DNA from 2 places in the Paenibacillus sp. FSL K6-0276 genome. Region 2 is predicted to be linked to the other one. Evidence: predicted binding sites of a transcription regulator. Region 2 holds the regulator's gene; the other holds the start of a gene.
The links. Region 2 encodes CtsR, which represses protease genes until heat stress. Its sites were predicted from a motif close to ATGGTCAATAAAGGTCAAACA; they were not measured.
Positions count from the first base shown of each region.

Region 1 (11,602 bases), 750 kb from region 2:
CTGTACGGGCGGCAAACACCGTTCAGTAGCCATTTCTGAATATTTGGGTAAAATGCTGGGCGTCAGCGAAACGGAATCCGTAGCCGTTAGTCATCGGGATTCCGAGCGTGATCGGCACTAATGAGAGAAGGGGTCCATAGTGGCTGAAGAACAGAGACAGCGTCCACGTATCGTCGTTATGGGCGGTGGTACGGGGCTATCTGTCATGCTTCGCGGCTTAAAAGAAAAGCCGCTAGATATTACAGCTATAGTTACCGTAGCGGATGATGGAGGAAGCTCGGGTATTTTGCGCAGTGAACTGCAAATGCCTCCTCCTGGGGATATCCGCAACGTATTAACGGCTATGGCTGATGTGGAACCGCTGATGGCGGATATTATGAGATATCGTTTCAACACGGGTGAAGGCTTGGCAGGCCATAGTCTTGGTAATCTAATCCTTGCTGCGCTCACAGATATATCCGGCGATTTCGTCACAGCTGTGCGCGAGCTCAGCCGATTATTCGCTGTTCGCGGACGGGTATTGCCCGCTGCAGGGGATGCTGTAGTGTTACGTGCAGAAATGTCGGACGGCACAATTATCACGGGCGAGTCTAAGATACCGGAAGCCGGCGGGATCATCAAACGGGTATCTTTGGAACCTGCTGATGTGGAACCGTTGCCTGAAGCCCTGGAAGCGATTCGAAATGCGGATGCGATTCTTTTGGGTCCAGGGAGTCTATATACGAGCATTCTTCCGAACCTACTTGTTCCGAAGTTAGCAGAAGCGGTTGTATCTTCTGATGCAATCAAAATCTTTGTCTGCAATGTAATGACTCAGCCTGGTGAAACGGATAATTATACCGTAAATGACCATCTACAAGCAGTATATGATCATATTGGGATTCATTTATTTGATTATGTTATTGTTAATGACGGCGTAATTCCAGAGCAGGTTCAGACGAAATACGCGGAAAAGGGTGCACGCCCGGTACAGCTCGACAAGGATGTACTGGATGGCAGTGGATACAAAGTCATAGCGGATAAGCTAGTGTTATTCCGAACTTATTTAAGGCATGATACCGATAAGCTTAGTCATCATATCTACCAGCTTGTGCAAGATTGGATAAATAGAAACCCTAGGGTATAACTTATATATATGAATGACGTACTTATTTCAGAAAGAGGTGAGACCCTTGTCTTTTGCGGCCCTTACCAAAAAAGAGCTGACGATGGTGGAGAGTGAACCCTGTTGTGAGAAGGCGGAAATGTCAGCACTTATCCGTATGAATGGATCTGTGCAGCTTTCAAGCAAAAAGGTTATTCTCGACATTTCGACGGAGAACGCCGCGATTGCAAGGCGGGTATATTCTTTACTTAAGAAATATTACCAGGTCCATATTGAGCTACTCGTGCGTAAAAAAATGCGTTTGAAGAAAAATAACGTTTATATCGTCAGAATCCCTAGTCGCGTACAGGAGATCTTAAATGATCTCAGAATTGTGTCCGAAGGATTTATTTTTACCGACGGTATTGATGAAGCGATTGTTGGGAATAACTGCTGTAAGCGTGCTTATTTGCGCGGTGCCTTTCTGGCGGGTGGATCCGTTAATAATCCGGAGGGTTCCTCTTACCATTTGGAGATTTCCTCAATGTATGAGGAACATTGTAAAGCGCTAGTCGATTTAGCAGGTGAATTCCACCTAAACGCACGCTGCATTGAACGTAAAAAAGGGTTCATTCTATACATTAAAGAAGGCGAGAAGATTATCGAATTCTTAAGTTTGATCGGGGCGCACCAAGCGTTGTTCAAATTTGAGGATGTAAGAATTATGCGTGATATGCGTAATTCCGTGAATCGGATCGTGAACTGCGAGACCGCGAATCTCAACAAAACGATAAGTGCCGCGGTGCGGCAGATTGAGAATATCAAGCTGCTGCAGCGAGAAGTGGGACTGGAGAGCTTACCGGATAAACTGCGAGAAGTTGCAGAAATTCGAATGGCACATCCAGATATCAACCTTAAAGAGGTTGGTGAAATGCTGAAAGGTACAGTCAGTAAGTCGGGAGTAAATCATCGACTTCGTAAGATTGATGAACTGGCGGACAAGGTTCGAGGCGGCTAGTCACTTTTTTTCTAGTGTGGTTTACGTTATAATGATATAATAATATAAAATTAATGTGAAATTTTTGGGGAGATCTCAATTAGGGGGTAAGCGTTTCATGACAAAGCACCCGGTAGTTGTTCGGTTGAAGACAGGGCTACACGCTCGACCGGCAGCATTGTTTGTGCAAGAAGCTAACAAGTTTTCGTCGGAGATTTTCGTGGAAAAAGACGATAAAAAAGTAAACGCCAAAAGTATTATGGGTATTATGAGCCTAGCGATCAGTTCCGGCACGGAGATCTATATCAGCGCGGATGGTGCAGACGCGGATCAAGCTGTAAACGCTTTGACGAGTCTCGTTAGCAAAGAAGAGCTTGAGAACCAATAATCTTTTGAAATGACTTTTTATCGCATGACTAAAAAGCCCCTAGGGGCTTTTTTTAATACAAAAAAATAGATTTAGCCGTGCAACATTTACCAAAAAGACTCGTCTAGAGGATAATAACAAATTACAAAAATTGAAAGGGGCTGGCTAATATGAAAGGTTTGGTAAAGAAAATCGGTTCAGTGTTGATCGTAGGGAGTTTGTTAATTGGAGGGATCAGCATGAGTGGTGTCTTCCAAGGTCCTGCAAAGGCTTACGCAGATGATGTGCAGAAAAATGTCGTTAGTGTAGTAGGTAAAGGTGAATTGTCCATCAAGCCGGATATTGTATACTTGTCCATCGGTGTGGATACTACGGCTACAACCGCGCAAGAAGCGCAAAAAACAAATGCTGCTAAAATCCAAAAGATCACTACACTACTGAAAGGGACTTGGAAAATCGCAGATAAGGATATTCAAAGTACCCAATTCTATGTGCAACCCAACTATAGTTATAGCGAAAAAGAAGGACAGCAAGTGAAAGGATACAACGCGAATCATACACTGTTAGTGTCTTATAGAGATCTGACCAAGGTTGGTGAATTGCTAGACGCTGCATCTGCGGCGGGGGCAAATAATATCGGAAATGCACGTTTTTCCGTGGAAGATACTTCTGCCTTTGAAGCTCAGGTGATTGAAAAGGCGATGGCGAACGCAGATGTTAAAGCAGGAGCTATTGCTAAGGCAGCTAAACGTAGCTTGGGTCAAGTAATCACAGTCAGCCAAATTGATGGCAATGTCACTCCGGTTTATTTTGAACAGAATCTAAAAATGGAAATGGCTGCAGCAGATGCTGGTGCAAGCACGTCCGTTCAACCGGGAGTAGTTAAAGTTACAACACAGCTGAGCGTGATGTATGAATTGAAATAGTAACAGAACTAGATGATTGCAGAGAGGAGAGGTGATCTTCCACTAGTAATAGTGGGGGACGCCTCTTTTTTTATGTGTGGCGTGCCCAGAGGCACGCATTATCTAGTTGGTGAAAGTCCAATCAAAGGAGGGGCCAAGCCACCTTTGTAGCTAGGATGCTTACGCATGGCGAAATCTGTGTGTAAAAGCGCATCGACAAAAGTACCGGTCAGAGACCGGGCGAGCAACAACCCAGGCCGCAACATGAAGTGAATCCTGCCGCGTCGTCAAAAAGGCCCTGCAAAGGGGAAGAGAGGCTGCCGAGTCTCGCGCATATAGACGAAGGCCAAGGAAGCTGTAAAGAACTTGGGTCAACAGTGAAGAATCCTCCGGCGTATAGGGAACGGCATGGGCTGAAAGATAATGCAGTGAACTGGGGAGACCCTCCCCTGCACGGATTTTTTTTTTTTTTTTTTTTTTTTTTTAGAACCCGTAAAGAGACATTCTATAAGCCTAAAAGGTGAAGTGAATGGTCTGCAGGAAGGGAGTCCGAGGGGCTCATAGTACCGAAGAACCTAAGGACAACATAACCTTAGGGAGGGAAGGAGCCCTGCTTTGTTTATACTTTTGGAGGAGGTACGAGTGAGTGAATGCCAAAGGGCTAACGACACCAAAGGAAAAAGTTCAACAACTCCAAGAAAAGCTAGGTCATGCGGCCAAGGAGAACAAAAAGCGTAAATTCCATGCGTTGTATGACAAGATTTATCGGTGGGATGTACTGTGTGAAGCGTGGAAACGAGTGAAAGCCAATAAGGGTGCCGCAGGAATAGATGCGGTGACGCTAGCAGATATTGAGGAACAAGGAGAAACACCGTTTCTCAAGGCATGTGAGCGAGAGCTCAAAGAAGGCAACTACCATCCACAACCTGTACGGAGACACTATATCCCGAAGAAAGACGGGAAGCAAAGGCCACTGGGTATACCCACCGTACGCGATCGAGTCATACAGATGGCAACCAAACTCGTGATTGAGCCCATCTTTGAAGCAGACTTTGAGGAAGTATCCTTCGGATTTCGTCCGAAACGAAGTGCTAAAGGTGCGTTGGATAGAATCCGAAAAGCCTGCAACCGTAAAGGAAATTGGGTAGTCGACGTCGATATCCAAGGCTACTTCGACAATATTAATCAAGAGAAGCTAATGAAATTGGTACAGATGCGTATCAATGACAGGCGGATACTTAAAATAATACGAAAGTGGCTGAGTGCAGGAGTTTTGGAAGAAGGAACGGTAAGACGTTCGGATTTAGGGACACCGCAAGGAGGAGTGATTTCACCGCTCCTTGCGAATATCTATCTAAATTACTTCGACCAACTCTGGGAGAAACACGGAAAAGGAATAGGAGAACTCACGAGGTATGCAGACGACTTTGTAGTGGTTTGCAAAACCAAAAAGGACGCAGAACATGCGTATAAGCTTATACGTACGATTATGGAACGTCTGGAGTTGACCCTACACCCGACCAAAACTCGCATTGTAGGATTGTGGACAGGAAACGAAGGATTCGATTTCTTAGGCATGCACCACCGGAAAACCAAAGCAGAAACATCCCAAGGTAAGGTGTACTACACCACGCAGCAGTGGCTAACACAGAAGGCAGAGGAACGTATTCGTGAGGTGGTCAAAGAAAGATTGGCACCGCCGAGCATGCGTTCAAGATCGTTCGAGGAACATGTAGAATGGCTCAATCCCAAGATTCAAGGATGGAGAAATTATTACTACACGAACTATAGCCAAAAGAAGTTAGCAAAACTAGACTGGTATATTTTGGGGCGGTTAACACGGTGGTATGCAAAGAAGAGACAACGCAAAAGATGGATAGGTTCATTATCTGAGGTTAAATATATCGCCTTACAACATGGACTTAAAACGCTATTGTAATCCGCACGCCCATGAATGACGAACATCGGAAAGCCGTATGAGGGAAAACCTCACGTACGGTTTGATGAGGAGGGGCTGAATTTATTCAGCCCTTTACTCTAGAAATATCTATAATTTTTTTTGATGATGAATACCTCACAAGAATTAGTACGTAAATCGGGCGTAGGTTTACCAAATAAATAGAGAAATCGTAACCGTGGGTGTTAGCACTGGACATCTCCCCCTTACCAGAGTCATCTCTAATTCATATGCTAAAGGGAGTAACTAGTTTATGAACGGGGGAGAGCTATGAGCTATCAATACACTGCAATTGGCGATTCCTTGACGACTGGATTTGGCGCTCTGCCAGGTAACGGTTTTGTTCCGGTGTACCGTAGAATGGCGGAAGGGAGACTGCGTTCTAATGTAGTCTCTACGAATTTGGGCGTGAATGGATTGACTACTTCTGAGTTGGAACAGCGGCTACGCGGGAGTTCTATGACTCGCGAAGCCATTCGAGCAGCTGACATTATCACTCTATCCATTGGTGGAAATGATTTAATTCATGCTGCGAAATCTGCAGCTAGACACCCTGAAAATTTATCTACAGAGCTGCGAAGATCACTGCAGGAATGCAAACAAAATTTCGCTGTAATTATGAGTATCCTCATACAATTGAAGGCGGGAACGCGCAGACCTTTTATCATTCGAATTGTGGGATTGTATAATCCTTATCCTCAGGTAGTAGGTGCGACAGAGTGGGTAAGGCAGTTTAATCGCTATGCATCGCAGTACAGCAGCCGAGTGTGTGGATTTGCTTCTATTTATAGTGAGTTTGCAGGAAACGAGAGAGGGCTTTTATCTATTGACCACTTACATCCTAATGGCCGGGGTTACCGTGTGATTGCTGAGAAACTCGATGCGCTTGGTTATGGCGGTTTGGTTTAATTGAGATTTGTGTGTAGTAGTGGTCCGAAAAGTAAAGAGGCTGTACTCTAACCATCAAGTGGATAGGGCACAGCCTCTTTGTGTTGTTGTTTTATAGCTTACACACCGCTAGGCAGTGTCTTCTCGATGACTTTATCAACGATACCGTAAGTTGCCGCGTCTGCAGCAGTCATGAAGTAATCACGATCTGTATCCTTCTCGATACGTTCTAGCGGTTGACCCGTACGTTCTGCAAGAATACGATTCAACTTATCACGCAATTTCAGGATACGGCGGGCACGGATTTCGATATCCGTTGCTTGACCTTGAGCACCACCCAGAGGTTGGTGAATCATGATCTCACTGTTAGGCAGCGCGAAGCGTTTGCCTTTAGCGCCAGCGTTAAGTAGGAAAGCTCCCATGGAAGCTGCCATACCCACACAGATGGTGGAAACGTCCGGTTTAATGTACTGCATTGTATCAAAAATAGCCATGCCTGCAGTAATGGAACCGCCGGGGCTATTCACATAAAGGTGAATGTCCTTCTCCGGATCTTCGGCAGCCAAGAACAGCATTTGTGCGATGATAGAATTGGCTACCACGTCATTAACCTCCGTTCCAAGGAAAATGATGCGGTCCTTCAGCAGGCGGGAATAGATGTCATAAGCGCGCTCACCGCGGTTGCTCTGTTCTACTACCATAGGAATATAACTCACGTGGAAAACCTCCTTGATATTGGTTCTTCAAATGTATTCATTTTTACTCTTGCCGTATTACCCACATGATAAACAAATTCAAACAAAAAGTCAAAGAAAGTCAAACTTATATTCAAAAAAAAGAGCCGACACGCGGCTCTTTGGTTAAGTAGTAGTATAGGCACTACTAAATTATGTACGAAAGTGAAATTAATGGCGCGCCCGCCAAGAATCGAACTTGGATCTCAGGCTTCGGAGGCCTACGTCATATCCATTGGACCACGGGCGCAACAAAAATGATTATAATACAATTTCTGTGCAATTGCAATGTATTAATAATACCGTGCACGGGCTTTATCCTTTGTGTTCAAGGTGGACAAGAATACATTCGCTTTCAATCAGCGTTAGAATCTAAGTTAATTAATGATGGGTTTTAGGCGCCGTACCTCTCCCTGGCCTTATAAATGTATAAGAAGACATGGGGTGGAGAATTCTACTCTCGGAAGACTTGCACTTCGAGCAATATTTGGTTAGAATATGAGTGGGACTTAAAAAGTTTACCCGGGACATTTTGAGACCATGAACAAGGGAATAGAGGAAGACGAAGTTGCAGGAGTGAAAGTATGCGTAATTTATTAGATATCCAAAAGCAGCTTCTGCCTGATCTCATGGAAACCCTTAAGAGACGTTACACGATTCTTCATCAGATCATGCTGTCCGATATAATTGGGCGCAGAACGCTTGCCGCTTCGCTTGATATGACCGAGCGGGTACTGCGTGCCGAGACGGATCTTCTGAAATCGCAAGGGCTCATTGAGATCGAGAGCGTTGGCATGCGTATTAGCGCTGCTGGGCGTAGACTGCTTGATTTGCTAGAGCCGGTCGTTAAGAGCCTGTTTGGTCTGGATGAGTTGGAAGAGAAAATTCGGGCAACGTACGGTCTGGATAAAGTTATTGTGGTACCGGGTGATTGTGAGTCATCGCCTTTCACCAAACGTGAGCTTGGCCGGGCAGGTGCAAAAGCGCTGCTCAGTGTACTTCGTACAGATGATATTGTTGCTGTCACAGGTGGATCAACGCTTGCCGATATGGCTGATCAACTGACACCGCCGTTATCCCTTTCCTATAAGAACGCTTGGTTTGTTCCGGCGCGTGGTGGATTAGGAGAGAGTATGGAGATTCAAGCCAATACGATTGCCTCAACAATGGCAAAACGGGTTGGAGCGAATTACCGGTTGCTGCATGTACCTGATTTACTTAGTGGGGATGCATACCAGTCACTAGCACTTGACTCTAATATTGGAGAGATTGTACAAATCATCCGCAGTTCGCGTATTATTGTACATGGAATTGGGGATGCCATTGAGATGACTCGTCGTCGCAAGCTGGATGAGGCTACGGTCTCAGAAATCCAGGATGAGGGAGCAGTGGCCGAATCCTTTGGCTATTACTTCGATGAAAATGGTCAGGTTGTCCATACCATGCTTACGATGGGTCTACGTCTAGAAGATATTATTCGGACGGAAACCGTTATCGGTATTGCAGGAGGCAAACCAAAGGCCAAAGCCATTCACGCCATGCTGCGTTTCGGGCAGGAGAATATTCTCGTCACGGACGAGGCTGCTGCTGTAGAAATAGGCAAGGAAATTGACAATCAGTTACAGCTAACTTCGTAGCTTTTAGATTGCAGGCACTAGAACATATATCTTGCATAATACTTAACATTGTTGTCATGACAGGCTTCACGGTCTGTTTTGAATAAATAAAACGAATTCTAGGAGGAACTATTCAATGAGTGTAAAAGTTGGAATTAACGGTTTTGGACGTATTGGACGCCTTGCTTTCCGCCGTATTCAAAATGTAGAAGGTATCGAAGTGGTAGCAATCAACGACTTGACTGACGCTAAGATGCTTGCTCATTTGCTTAAATATGATACAACTCAAGGTAAATTCCAAGGTGATGTTGAAGTGCATGACGGCTTCTTCAAAGTGAATGGCAAAGAAGTTAAAGTTCTTGCTAACCGCAACCCTGAAGAATTGCCATGGGGCGACCTAGGCGTTGACATTGTACTTGAGTGCACAGGTTTCTTCACAACTAAAGAAGCAGCTGAAAAACACTTGAAAGGTGGAGCTAAGAAAGTAGTTATCTCCGCTCCAGCTACTGGCGACATGAAAACTGTCGTTTACAACGTTAACGATGACATTCTTGATGGTACTGAGACTGTTATTTCCGGCGCATCTTGCACAACTAACTGCCTAGCTCCAATGGCAAAAGTATTGAACGACAAGTTCGGTATCATTGAAGGCCTGATGACTACAATTCATGCTTACACTGGCGACCAAAACACTTTGGATGCTCCACACGCTAAGGGTGACTTCAGACGCGCTCGTGCAGCAGCTGAGAACATCATTCCTAACACTACTGGTGCTGCTAAAGCAATCGGTCTGGTTATTCCAGAACTTAAAGGTAAATTGGATGGTGCAGCTCAACGTGTTCCAGTTGCAACTGGTTCCCTGACTGAGCTTGTAACTGTTCTTGATAAGAGCGTTACTGTTGAAGAAATCAACGCAGCAATGAAAGCAGCTTCCGATCCAGACACTTATGGTTACACTGAAGATGAAATCGTATCTTCCGACATCAAAGGTATGACTTTCGGTTCCTTGTTCGATGCTACACAAACTAAAGTATTGACTGTTGGCGACAAACAACTGGTTAAGACTGTTGCTTGGTATGACAATGAAATGTCCTACACTGCACAATTGGTTCGTACTTTGGAGAAATTCGCTAAAATCGCTAAGTAATTGATTTGATATAAAGCAACATCTATAGAGCGGAAACAGAAGTTCCTTGTTTCCGCTCTTTCTAAAATTATAAGGGAGTATATGTTTCACTCTATATTTTTTCCTTATAATTCTCGCATAAACGCTACCGTCCTTATAAGGACGCCAAAGGCGTTTTAGCTTGATGTATTTCTTGTTTCCTGCTAGAAACAATTTTGGGTGTGGAGGAATTAATCATGAACAAAAAGAGCGTCCGTGATGTAGAAGTAAAGGGTAAACGCGTATTTGTACGCGTGGATTTTAACGTTCCTGTAGAAGACGGTAAGATCACTGATGATACTCGTATTCGCGAAACCCTTCCGACCATTAAATATTTGATCGAGAACGGTGCAAAGATCATTCTCGCGAGTCACATGGGTCGTCCTAAAGGCCAATTCGTAGATTCCATGCGTTTGACTACTGCTGCTGAACGTCTGTCCGAGCTTCTCGGCAAATCAGTAGCTAAAGCTGACGAAGCTGTTGGCGAAGCTGTAAAAGCAAAAATTGCTGAGCTAGGCGAAGGCGACGTACTCGTGCTTGAGAATGTTCGTTTCTACCCAGGCGAAGAGAAGAACGATCCTGAACTGGCTAAACAATTCGCTGAACTGGCTGATTTGTTCGTCAATGATGCGTTTGGTGCGGCTCACCGTGCACATGCATCGACAGAAGGTATCGCTCATTTCCTACCGGCTGTATCCGGTCTTTTGATGGAGAAAGAACTGTCCGTTCTGGGTAAAGCTCTTTCTAACCCTGAACGTCCTTTCACTGCAATCATCGGTGGTTCGAAGGTTAAAGACAAGATTGATGTTATTGATAACTTGTTGTCTTTGGCTGATAACGTTCTGATCGGCGGTGGATTGTCTTATACATTCACTAAAGCACAAGGCTTTGAAATCGGTAAATCACTTGTAGACAACGACAAACTTGACGTTGCTCTTGGATTCATCGAAAAAGCTAAAGCACTTGGCAAAAACTTCATGCTTCCTGTTGACGTTGTTGTTGCTGATAAATTCGGTGCTGATGCTAACACTAAGATCGTTAATTACAATGAAATCCCAGAAGGTTGGGAAGGACTTGATATCGGACCTAAGACTCGTGAACTTTATGCCGATATTATCAAAAACTCCAAGCTGGTTGTCTGGAATGGACCTATGGGCGTATTCGAAATCGATAAATTCGCTGAAGGTACACTTGCAGTAGCAAAAGCTTGTGCAACAACTGAAGGTTACACTGTTATTGGCGGCGGAGATTCCGCAGCAGCAGCAGAGAAATTCCACTTGGCTGACCAAATGGATCATATCTCCACTGGCGGCGGTGCATCCCTTGAGTTCATGGAAGGCAAGGCGCTTCCTGGCGTAGAAGCTTTGAACAATAAGTAAGACGTAAAGAAGGAGGCAACTTAAGTCATGAGAACACCAATTATCGCAGGCAACTGGAAAATGTTCAAAACAGTTCCTGAAGCAGAAAGCTTTATTGCTGATATCAAAGGCAAAGCAGAAGTAGAAGGCGTTGAGACGGTAATCTGCGCTCCATTTACTAACCTGCCTGCACTTGTAGCAGCAGCAAAAGGTACAGACATCAAGATTGGCGCACAGAACCTACATTTTGAAGATAACGGTGCTTACACAGGAGAGATCAGTGGTGTAATGCTTAGCGATCTCGGCGTAGACTATGTAATCATTGGTCACTCAGAGCGTCGTGCTTATTTTGGCGAAACAGATGAAATCGTGAATAAGAAAATGCATGCTGCATTCCGTCACGATATCACTCCAATCGTATGTGTAGGCGAAAAGCTCGAAGAGCGTGAAGCTGATCAGACTAAAGCAGTATGTAAAGTACAAACTGAAGCTGCATTCCAAGGTCTTAGTGCCGAGCAAGCAGCAAAAGTT
Region 1 is NZ_CP150276.1:190,438-202,039, forward strand. It holds gene rapZ (RNase adapter RapZ) at 1-121, shown strand, start outside; gene MHH52_RS00930 (YvcK family protein) at 179-1,126, shown strand; gene whiA (DNA-binding protein WhiA) at 1,173-2,102, shown strand; gene MHH52_RS00940 (HPr family phosphocarrier protein) at 2,200-2,469, shown strand; gene MHH52_RS00945 (SIMPL domain-containing protein) at 2,619-3,374, shown strand; gene ltrA (group II intron reverse transcriptase/maturase) at 4,000-5,292, shown strand; gene MHH52_RS00955 (GDSL-type esterase/lipase family protein) at 5,581-6,219, shown strand; gene clpP (ATP-dependent Clp endopeptidase proteolytic subunit ClpP) at 6,318-6,914, opposite strand; tRNA gene MHH52_RS00965 (tRNA-Arg) at 7,108-7,182, opposite strand; gene MHH52_RS00970 (sugar-binding domain-containing protein) at 7,517-8,569, shown strand; gene gap (type I glyceraldehyde-3-phosphate dehydrogenase) at 8,685-9,695, shown strand; gene MHH52_RS00980 (phosphoglycerate kinase) at 9,911-11,092, shown strand; gene tpiA (triose-phosphate isomerase) at 11,120-11,602, shown strand, end outside.
Region 1: clpP (ATP-dependent Clp endopeptidase proteolytic subunit ClpP) is a predicted target of CtsR. The motif match lies at 7,001-7,021, and genes of this name have one in related genera.

Region 2 (11,602 bases):
CTGATTTGAAATTTGAAAGATGTTCCCTACTGCTTCGCTACCCTCACCGTAAATTCCTCTTACAGTCAATCCCACTTGATTCACTGCGGACAGAATGCGATTGATCTGATGAGTCATTACAAGCGCTGGTAGATGCAGCATCACCGATGCACGAAGCCCAGTGCCAACATTGGTGGGACAACTGGTCAAGTATCCTCTTTTATCATCAAAAGCGTAATTGACAGCTGCCTCGAATATATCATCGATCGCTGTCGCACGTTCCCATGCTTCTCTAACTTGAAGACCAGGAAACAGACATTGGATTCGCAGATGGTCCTCTTCGTTAATCATGATGCTGACCGACTCATCTTCATTTAATAATACAGCCGCGCCACGTGAATCATTAGCTAAATTAGGACTGATTAGATGCTTCTCGACCAGTACCTTTTTGTCCAGTTCATTCACTTCATCAAGCTTTAGAAGCTGAAAAGATCCGAAATCCGCAGCTACTTCCTCATGAAACACAGGGGCCAGCAGCTCTAATACCTCTTCCGATTGCTCTAAGGAAGCTATCATAGGGAACGGAAGATGCTCTAGATTACGGGCAATACGCATACGGCTGCTAATTACAATCTCGGAGTGACTACCTCCAGAGCGCATCCAATCACTAAGCGCTTGTTCAGTAAATCGGAGACTTGACATGTCATATCCCCCCTATATATCAAAGACTTTACTCTTGTACTATTTCTTTTTCAAGTCGGCGAATCTGATCCCGCAGCTCCGCTGCTGTCTCGAATTCTTCCTGTACAATACTTTGCTGTAATTCCTGCTTGAGTTCATCAATTTGGCGTCTAAACACAATCTGGGCTCCTGCACGTTTAGGAATCTTACCTACATGTGAGGTATTGCCATGCACTCGCTTAAAAAGCGGGTCCAGTGCGCTGTTAAAATATTTATAACAGGAGCTACAACCAAAACGGCCTAATTTACTAAACTGGGAGTACGTCATCCCACAATTCTCACATTGCAGACTCTGCGTAGTCTTCGTTGCAGCGGACTTCTCCTTGCCAGCGCCTTCAAGATCAAGCAGTCCTGACAGAAGACTGTGGATGGAGAATCCCCCAGCAGTTCCGGGAATCAGTTCACCCTTCTCCCGTGCACAGCTCTCGCAGATATGAAACTCCGTCTTCTCTCCATTCACGATCTTAGTGAAGTGGAGTGTTGCCGGCTTGACGCCACATTCCTGGCATTGCATAAGCGAAAGCCCCTCCCTTATGGTTGACAATTATTTGCCTAACAAAGAGATTAACATCGCCTTCATAATCTTGGCACGAATCTCATCCCGGTATGGAATCTTAACCGTTAGGCATTCCCGAGAAACAGCAGCGCGCATAAGACACGCTTCACGCTTACTAAGAAAACCAGCTTCCTCCAGCTGATAAATCAAACCTTCAGCAGCGTTCTGATCAATCCCGCCACCTATTGTATGGTTTAAATGGGCATGCAGTGCCACGTTTGGTGGCAATTCAAAACGTTGAATACGAATATATCCCCCGCCACCACGCTTACTTTCCACCACATAACCTTTTTCCAGAGTAAAGCGTGTACTGATGACATAATTGATCTGTGACGGTACGCATGAGAACTGGTCCGCCAGGTCATTTCGCTGGATTTCCACCGTACCTTCGGGACTTTCATGCAAAATATTCTTCAGATATTGTTCAATAATATCAGAGATATTGCGCATCACTCATCCTCCAGTGCTTATAGCTTTATTATATCGCTTGCGGCTTGCATTCATAAAAACAATAATCTTTAATTGAACTTAAACATTGCGGATAATCCACACGTTCAGAGGATCGGATCAATGTCATTATGTTGCGTTGACTTTGACTTTCTTTGACTTTTTAATATTATAACATATTCTGTACTAATTCCAAGTGGATTCTCTTATTTTTCACTTTTTTCGGCTAATGTATTCGGAAATAAAGAACTCTCCCAACATCTTTCGAAGGGAGAGCCTAATTTTTGTCAAGTATAAACGCCTTCGGCGTCCTTATTAGGACGATAAGCGTTTAAGCGAGAAATATAAAGATAAAGTATAGCGTGAAACTTATACTTTCTTATATTTTTAAAAATAATCAAATAATGCGGTCTCTGCTCGAGGTAGAATTTCTTCGAACCACTCCAGTGCCGCTGGCTGGCCTGTGACACTTCCATAACGAACCATTTCAATTGGACGTTTGTATCCAAGCATCAAGGCCGTCAATGTGCCTATGTCACAGCTTAAGTCTGCTTCTGTCCGTTCCCCTTCAAATCGTATCAAAGTAGCGGATCCCTCATTAGAGATATTCCATTCCCACAATCCATCATTCCAAGGTGCATATTTGTCTTCGATATATATAACCTGTTTCTTCTGGCTACCGTGTCCTCTAAAGGTGTAACTTTCAATGAATGCCTTGGCGTTAACAATGCGCCCCATAAAATAAGGATAATTCTCCTGCCCTATACGCGGATCTGGCAAAAAGAAGGGTAACATGTCGTCCGAAGGCACCAGCTTTAACGATGCACCAGTCACCATTGAATCGTGGTTCGCAAGAAATGTCCACAGCCCCTGCCGAGCTTGTTCGTTCAAAAAAACAAATTCATCAATGACCAGTTCTCTGTTCTCTACCTTATACAGCACGTATCCCTCTGGTTCACCACTCATGGAGTAAAACACTGCACTTTTTCCTTCATCATTCAAAACAGAGTTCTCCCACCAGTCCAAATCTCGCTTTAGTGTCCCGTTATATCTGACAGCGAATCGATTATATAAACTATCCAATACTTCAATATCTTTTATGTCCCGTTTAACTTTACCCTCAACTTCAACTTTCTTGGGAAATTTCGCTACAGGAATAGAGTATTTCTTATATTCACAGTAGATCTCCCAGCCAAATTTACGATAAAACGGAATCAAGAACGGGTGTAGAAAAGAGAGCGTTTGACCCGCCTCATTCATCGTATGCAGCGCATGAGAAAGTAGATTTGCCACATGTCCTTGTCTACGGTTCTCTGGCCATGTCGCTACTCCGGCAATACCACCCATAGGTACCACTCTGCCCTGTATGTACACTTGGAAAGGAATAATCGTCAATTTAGCTTCCAATGTCCCGTCCTCAAAAGCACCCCATACCCGTTCTGGCTTGAAACTTTTCTTAGCACTTTCCCGTTTTTCACTAGGTAACTTGTATTGAAAAGCATATTCTGACAAGTTCATGCTGGCATCGAACTCTTCTGGACGTAGTTGTCTTATTACCACAAACTCACCTCATCCTTTATTAAATTACATTTAGGATAAGTATAACAAGAGCGCCTATTGTGCGCTAATCTATTGCATTATTTATAACTTTATTTTTAGTTATCCACAGCTCTATGCGGTTTTAAAAATAGTCTTGAAATCTTGTCCCATCCAAGTTAAAATAGTTATCCACTTATCAATAGCGCTATCCACATAATCCCGGCTATATCCACAGCAACCCGTGTATTACTTAGGTTTTCTGTTGACAGATCCACATAAATATGTATTTAATCCACACTATTTAGGGATTATTTCTCTTTCGTTCGTCTATCCACATGTGCGTAACTTTTCTGAAAAATAATAACATTATCCACAAGTTTTCCACAGATTATAATAAACGCAAAAAAGCCACTGTCGATTACTCAACAGTGGTCTAAATTTGCTTGGCGGCGTCCTACTCTCCCAGGACCCTTCGGTCCAAGTACCATCGGCGCTGGAGGGCTTAACGGTCGTGTTCGGGATGGGTACGCGTGGAACCCCTCCGCTATCGCCACCAAACATGCGTCTGTGAAACAGACGCTGCCCGCGTGAAATTTCGTTCATCACCAGAAGTGTGAATGAATTTCTTAGCGTGTTACAGGCTTGATGCCTGAAAACTGAATCCGAATTGAATTTGCGTTTTAAATATAGGATAAGCCCTCGACCGATTAGTATTGGTCAGCTCCATGCATTACTGCACTTCCACCTCCAACCTATCTACCTCGTCGTCTTCAAGGGGTCTTACTAATTGGGAAATCTCATCTTGAGGGGGCTTCACGCTTAGATGCTTTCAGCGCTTATCCCGTCCGTACGTAGCTACCCAGCCATGCTTCTGGCGAAACAACTGGTGCACCAGCGGTACGTCCATCCCGGTCCTCTCGTACTAAGGACAGCTCCTCTCAAATTTCCTGCGCCCACGACAGATAGGGACCGAACTGTCTCACGACGTTCTGAACCCAGCTCGCGTACCGCTTTAATGGGCGAACAGCCCAACCCTTGGGACCTACTTCAGCCCCAGGATGCGATGAGCCGACATCGAGGTGCCAAACCTCCCCGTCGATGTGGACTCTTGGGGGAGATAAGCCTGTTATCCCCAGGGTAGCTTTTATCCGTTGAGCGATGGCCCTTCCATGCGGTACCACCGGATCACTAAGTCCGACTTTCGTCCCTGCTCGACTTGTAGGTCTCGCAGTCAAGCTCCCTTATGCCTTTGCACTCTTCGAATGATTTCCAACCATTCTGAGGGAACCTTGGAACGCCTCCGTTACTCTTTAGGAGGCGACCGCCCCAGTCAAACTGCCCGCCTGACACGGTCCCCGTACCCGGTAAGGGTACTAGGTTAGAACCTAGATACGATCAGGGTGGTATCCCAACGGCGCCTCCACCGAAGCTTGCGCTCCGATTTCTACGGCTCCCACCTATCCTGTACAGATCGTACCCAAATTCAATATCAAGCTGCAGTAAAGCTCCATGGGGTCTTTCCGTCTTGTCGCGGGTAACCTGCATCTTCACAGGTATTAAAATTTCACCGGATCTCTCGTTGAGACAGCGCCCAAGTCGTTACGCCATTCGTGCGGGTCAGAATTTACCTGACAAGGAATTTCGCTACCTTAGGACCGTTATAGTTACGGCCGCCGTTTACTGGGGCTTCGGTTCATAGCTTCGGGTTACCCCTAACCACTCCCCTTAACCTTCCAGCACCGGGCAGGCGTCAGCCCGTATACTTCGCCTTGCGGCTTCGCACAGACCTGTGTTTTTGCTAAACAGTCGCTTGGGCCTTTTCACTGCGGCCCCCTCGTGCTATTCACACTACCGGGGCACCCCTTCTCCCGAAGTTACGGGGTCATTTTGCCGAGTTCCTTAACGAGAGTTCTTCCGCGCGCCTTAGAATTCTCTTCTCGCCTACCTGTGTCGGTTTGCGGTACGGGCACCTTCTCCTGGCTAGAGGCTTTTCTTGGCAGTGTGAGATCATGACCTTCGCTACTATAATTTTCGCTCCCCATCACAGCCCAGCCTTAACGATGTGCGGATTTGCCTACACATCAGCCTCACTGCTTAGACGGACATATCCATCAGTCCGCGTCACTACCCTCCTGCGTCACCCCATCGCTCATAGCGGATTACGGTGGTACAGTAATTTCAAACTGTTGTCCTTCGACTACGCCTTTCGGCCTCGCCTTAGGTCCCGACTTACCCTGAGCGGACGAGCCTTCCTCAGGAAACCTTGGGCTTTCGGCGGATCAGATTCTCACTGATCTTTTCGTTACTCATACCGGCATTCTCACTTGTATGCTGTCCAGCGCTCCTTACGGTACACCTTCAACCCACATACAACGCTCCCCTACCCCAGATACATACGTATCTAGCCATAGCTTCGGTGGTGTGTTTAGCCCCGTTACATTTTCGGCGCAGAGTCACTCGACCAGTGAGCTATTACGCACTCTTTCAATGGTGGCTGCTTCTAAGCCAACATCCTGGTTGTCTGTGCAACTCCACATCCTTTCCCACTTAACACACACTTGGGGACCTTAGCTGATGGTCTGGGCTGTTTCCCTTGACAATGGATCTTAGCACTCACTGTCTGACTCCCGGCAATAAGTATATGGCATTCGGAGTTTGACTGATCTTGGTAACCCTTGCGGGCCCCGCAACCAATCAGTGCTCTACCTCCACTACTCTTATACCGAGGCTAGCCCTAAAGCTATTTCGGGGAGAACCAGCTATCTCCGAGTTCGATTGGAATTTCTCCGCTACCCCCACCTCATCCCCGCATTTTTCAACATGCGTGGGTTCGGGCCTCCAGTGCGTGTTACCGCACCTTCACCCTGGACAGGGGTAGATCACACGGTTTCGGGTCTACGTCCACATACTAAATCGCCCTATTCAGACTCGCTTTCGCTGCGGCTCCGTCTTCTCGACTTAACCTTGCATGTTAAACGTAACTCGCCGGTTCATTCTACAAAAGGCACGCCATCACCCATAGATAGGGCTCTGACTTTTTGTAAGCACACGGTTTCAGGTTCTATTTCACTCCCCTTCCGGGGTGCTTTTCACCTTTCCTCACGGTACTGTTTCACTATCGGTCGCCAGGTAGTATTTAGCCTTAGCAGATGGTCCTGCTGGATTCATACGGGGTTTCACGTGCCCCGCACTACTCGGGATCCGTCTCGGAGAGAACACAGTTTAGGCTACAGGGCTTTTACCTCTATCGCGGGCCTTTCCAGACCTCTTCACCTACCATATTCCTTTGTAACTCCATGTGAGACGTCCCACAACCCCTAAGAGCAAGCTCTTAGGTTTAGGCTGTTCCGCGTTCGCTCGCCGCTACTAACGGAATCACTATTGTTTTCTCTTCCTCAGGGTACTTAGATGTTTCAGTTCCCCTGGTCTGCCTCTACATCTCCTATGTGTTCAGAGATGAGTAACTGCGAATTACCACAGCTGGGTTTCCCCATTCGGACACCCCCGGATCAAAGCTTGCTTACAGCTCCCCGAGGCAGTTTCGTTGTTCGCCACGTCCTTCGTCGGCTCCTGGCGCCTAGGCATCCTCCGTGTGCTCTTATTAGCTTAACCTTGATTTTTCCGCAGGAAAATATCATACAATGACATTTCTTTTGGAATCATCTCACTAATAACATTTACTTGTTTGCACAAGTTGCTAAAAGATGTTCTAAAACGCAAATTCGTTTCGGTATCCAGTTTTCAAGGATCAAGATAAAACTATTCTAGACATAACAAATAGATGAAGTTTGTTGGTGGAGCCAAGCGGGATCGAACCGCTGACCTCCTGCTTGCAAGGCAGGCGCTCTCCCAGCTGAGCTATGGCCCCGCAAATTCCATCAAAACCGAACAAATGGATACGCGTTAAATGATTGTGGAAGTTAAACTTCCGATTTGAATGTCTTCATTGCAGAAGACGATTCTCCATAGAAAGGAGGTGATCCAGCCGCACCTTCCGATACGGCTACCTTGTTACGACTTCACCCCAATCATCTACCCCACCTTCGGCGGCTGGCTCCCTTGCGGGTTACCCCACCGACTTCGGGTGTTGTAAACTCTCGTGGTGTGACGGGCGGTGTGTACAAGACCCGGGAACGTATTCACCGCGGCATGCTGATCCGCGATTACTAGCAATTCCGACTTCATGCAGGCGAGTTGCAGCCTGCAATCCGAACTGAGACCGGCTTTGATGGGATTGGCTTCACCTCGCGGTTTCGCTTCCCGTTGTACCGGCCATTGTAGTACGTGTGTAGCCCAGGTCATAAGGGGCATGATGATTTGACGTCATCCCCACCTTCCTCCGGTTTGTCACCGGCAGTCACTCTAGAGTGCCCAACATTACTTGCTGGCAACTAAAGTTAAGGGTTGCGCTCGTTGCGGGACTTAACCCAACATCTCACGACACGAGCTGACGACAACCATGCACCACCTGTCTCCTCTGTCCCGAAGGCCGCCACTATCTCTAGTGGATTCAGAGGGATGTCAAGACCTGGTAAGGTTCTTCGCGTTGCTTCGAATTAAACCACATACTCCACTGCTTGTGCGGGTCCCCGTCAATTCCTTTGAGTTTCAGTCTTGCGACCGTACTCCCCAGGCGGAGTGCTTACTGTGTTAACTTCGGCACCAAGGGTATCGAAACCCCTAACACCTAGCACTCATCGTTTACGGCGTGGACTACCAGGGTATCTAATCCTGTTTGCTCCCCACGCTTTCGCGCCTCAGCGTCAGTTACAGCCCAGAAAGTCGCCTTCGCCACTGGTGTTCCTCCACATATCTACGCATTTCACCGCTACACGTGGAATTCCACTTTCCTCTTCTGTACTCAAGCCACCCAGTTTCCAGTGCGACCTTAGGTTGAGCCCAAGGTTTAAACACCAGACTTAAATAGCCGCCTGCGCGCGCTTTACGCCCAATAATTCCGGACAACGCTTGCCCCCTACGTATTACCGCGGCTGCTGGCACGTAGTTAGCCGGGGCTTTCTTCTCAGGTACCGTCACTCCGATAGCAGTTACTCTACCGGACGTTCTTCCCTGGCAACAGAGCTTTACGACGAAAACCTTCATCACTCACGCGGCGTTGCTCCGTCAGGCTTTCGCCCATTGCGGAAGATTCCCTACTGCTGCCTCCCGTAGGAGTCTGGGCCGTGTCTCAGTCCCAGTGTGGCCGTTCACCCTCTCAGGTCGGCTACGCATCGTCGCCTTGGTGGGCCGTTACCCCACCAACTAGCTAATGCGCCGCAGGCCCATCCCTCAGTGACAGATTGCTCCGTCTTTCATTCTTTCTTCAGGAGAAAAAAGAAATTATCCGGTATTAGCTACCGTTTCCGGTAGTTATCCCAGTCTAAGGGGCAGGTTGCCTACGTGTTACTCACCCGTCCGCCGCTAAGTTACTTTGAAAGCAAGCTTTCAAAGTAACTCCGCTCGACTTGCATGTATTAGGCACGCCGCCAGCGTTCGTCCTGAGCCAGGATCAAACTCTCCAATTAGTATTGAAAAGAGCGATATGCTCATTTTGAAACTGACGATTCATTAAATGAATCTTTTTAAAAATTAACGCGTTCCATTTGTTCAGTTTTCAAAGAACTTGCCCCTGGCATTTCGACATTCAATGTCTCTTGCACAGGAATTATAGTATATCATGTTGTCGTATTTCTTGTCAACTTATTTTTTTCATCGTTTGTGTTTCGTTTGTTCGATGCGTCATAAGCACAAGAGATAATATACCATGCTGTCATTGTGTTTGCAAGCTTTTTTTCAAATAAAAATAATCAACGTATAAATACTTTCAAACCAACACAAATTGATTCCAATAATACTTGATTTATGGCTAAATAGATTTATCGAAATCCCATGTATTACCTTCTACTTATTAGTACAGAGAGGAGTCTGAATGAAAAACAATCCTACATCTGCTGCGACCCCAATAAACACCAAGGACAAGGAGCAGCGTAATCTGCAGCAAGCAACAATCTATAAGATTTTGCTGGCAGTCAGCTTTGTTCATTTATTTAACGATTCTATTCAGGCAGTCATCCCTGCAATCTTCCCTATTCTCAAAGATAACTTAATGCTCTCCTTTGCTCAGATTGGGTGGATCTCCTTTGCCCTAAACATGACGTCCTCAGTTATTCAGCCAGTCATCGGGTATGCGGCTGATCGCAAGCCTCGTCCTATATTGTTACCGCTGGGTATGTGCAGCACATTTTTAGGCGTACTTTTATTGGCTTATGCCAACAACTATATCCTTGTATTGTTCTCCGTCATGCTTATCGGCTTCGGCTCTGCCACCTTTCATCCAGAAGGCATGCGTGTTGCTCATATGGCCGCTGGTCAACGGAAGGGACTGTCGCAATCTATTTTTCAAGTCGGCGGTAATGCTGGGCAATCTTTAGGTCCAATGCTTACGAAATGGATATTCATCCCCTTTGGGCAGATTGGAGCACTGGGTTTCACTATTGTCGCTGCTGCAGGAATCGCCGTTCAGACCTATGTCGCTCGGTGGTATCGGGAGATGCTGGATGCTGGATATACGTTTCATAAGAAATCAACGGCTCGCGCAATCGATCCTGCCCGCCGCAAAAGTATTCGAAAAGCAACGATCATCCTTGTGTTCCTAGTTTTTGTGAGGTCTTGGTACGGCGCTTCTATCGGCAGTTATTATGCCTTCTATTTAATGGACAAATATCAAATGTCGCTCGATAACGCCCAAATCTATATTTTTATGTATCTGGCAGCTGGAGCTGTCGGTACATTTTTCGGAGGCCCACTGGCGGACCGCTTCGGACGGCGTAATCTCATTCTTCTCTCTATGGTCGGAACAGTGCCCTTCGCGCTGGCTCTACCCTTTGTGAGCCAAATGTGGGTAGCCATACTACTGCTTTTTGGTGGTTTCATCCTTCTATCTAGCTTCTCTGTAACAGTGATCTATGCTCAAATGCTTTATCCAGGCAATATCGGAACGGTCTCAGGGTTAATCACTGGTCTTGCTTTTGGGCTCGGCGGAATTGGCTCCTTGGTACTCGGCAATCTAATAGACAGCATAGGCATTTCAAAAGTATTTATTGCTTGTGGTTTCCTACCTCTTCTTGGTTTCCTGACCCTCCTGCTTCCTCGAGATGAGAAACTAGAAGAATGGGCGGCTCAATAACATCAATAACATCAATAACCACTTAAAGCCTTACTCATTACTGTTGAAAATAGAGCGGCAGCCTTCCCACTGCCCTCAGTCATATGATTATCCTTATTGGTACGATCAAACCCCATCCACACCGCAGCTGTCCATTCCGAAGTATAACCAACAAACCACAGATCCCGATTGGCTTTCTTGCTTACGCCTGACAGGTCCAATTGGGTTGTTCCGGTTTTCCCCGCTACAGGTCTGTTCATTTGCGCTTTTTTGCCTGTTCCTTCATTGACCACATTACGTAGCATAATCGTCATTGCGTCCGCGGTTCTTTGCGATATTACCTGACGTGATTCAGTGGGATGTGTGTATACGACTTTTCCTTTTGCATCCGTTATCGTGCGAACCATATGGGCGTCATAGAATTTACCGCCATTGGCAAAGACGCCGTAGGCTTGTGTCATTTTAAGTGGAGATACTCCGTTATGAAGCCCTCCCAACGCTATCGATAAGTGGTTATCCTCCTCCGTCAGTACAATTCCTAATTTGGCTGCGAATTGTCGCGCATAAGTGATCCCTACCTGCTTCAAAAGCCATACTGCTGGCGCATTTATGGATTTTTGCAATGCGGTGTTCATTGTGATCTGACCTTGGTACACACCATTCAAGTTCTCAGGTACATAGTTGCCATAAGCGTATTTACGGTCGGACAATATGCTGTTTGGGCTATACTTTCCGCTCTCGAGTGCAGGTCCAAAATCAATGATAGGCTTAAAGCTGGAGCCTGGCTGCCGCGCATCAATAGTAGCCCTGTTCAAGCTCCCCTCGTTTTGTTCGCGCCCACCGATCAGTGCCACTACTTCACCTGTACGATGATCCATTATGGTCATAGCCGCTTCCACCTGCTGATCTTTTCCGTCAGGGGGGAAAGAAGCACCATTAAGAAAAGCCTGCTCCATCGCCTGCTGTGCTTTGATGTTCAACCCTGTAACGATAGTGTATCCACCCGTTCGAAGCTCTTCCACTGACTTTCCGGTGATCTGGGCCGCTTCTTTAAGCGTAGCATCCACATAATGCACGCCAATGACTTCTTCTTTGTTCGCAGCGGGAGCTTGATACTGCTTATCTCTAGCCTCAATCATTTGTTCATCAGTGATAAGTCCTTGATCTAGCATGAT
Region 2 is NZ_CP150276.1:5,553,956-5,565,557, forward strand. It holds gene MHH52_RS26320 (protein arginine kinase) at 1-681, opposite strand, end outside; gene MHH52_RS26325 (UvrB/UvrC motif-containing protein) at 710-1,234, opposite strand; gene MHH52_RS26330 (CtsR family transcriptional regulator) at 1,265-1,726, opposite strand; gene MHH52_RS26335 (GNAT family N-acetyltransferase) at 2,111-3,283, opposite strand; rRNA gene rrf (5S ribosomal RNA) at 3,704-3,820, opposite strand; rRNA gene MHH52_RS26345 (23S ribosomal RNA) at 3,950-6,874, opposite strand; tRNA gene MHH52_RS26350 (tRNA-Ala) at 7,055-7,130, opposite strand; rRNA gene MHH52_RS26355 (16S ribosomal RNA) at 7,232-8,787, opposite strand; gene MHH52_RS26360 (MFS transporter) at 9,192-10,448, shown strand; gene MHH52_RS26365 (PBP1A family penicillin-binding protein) at 10,460-11,602, opposite strand, start outside.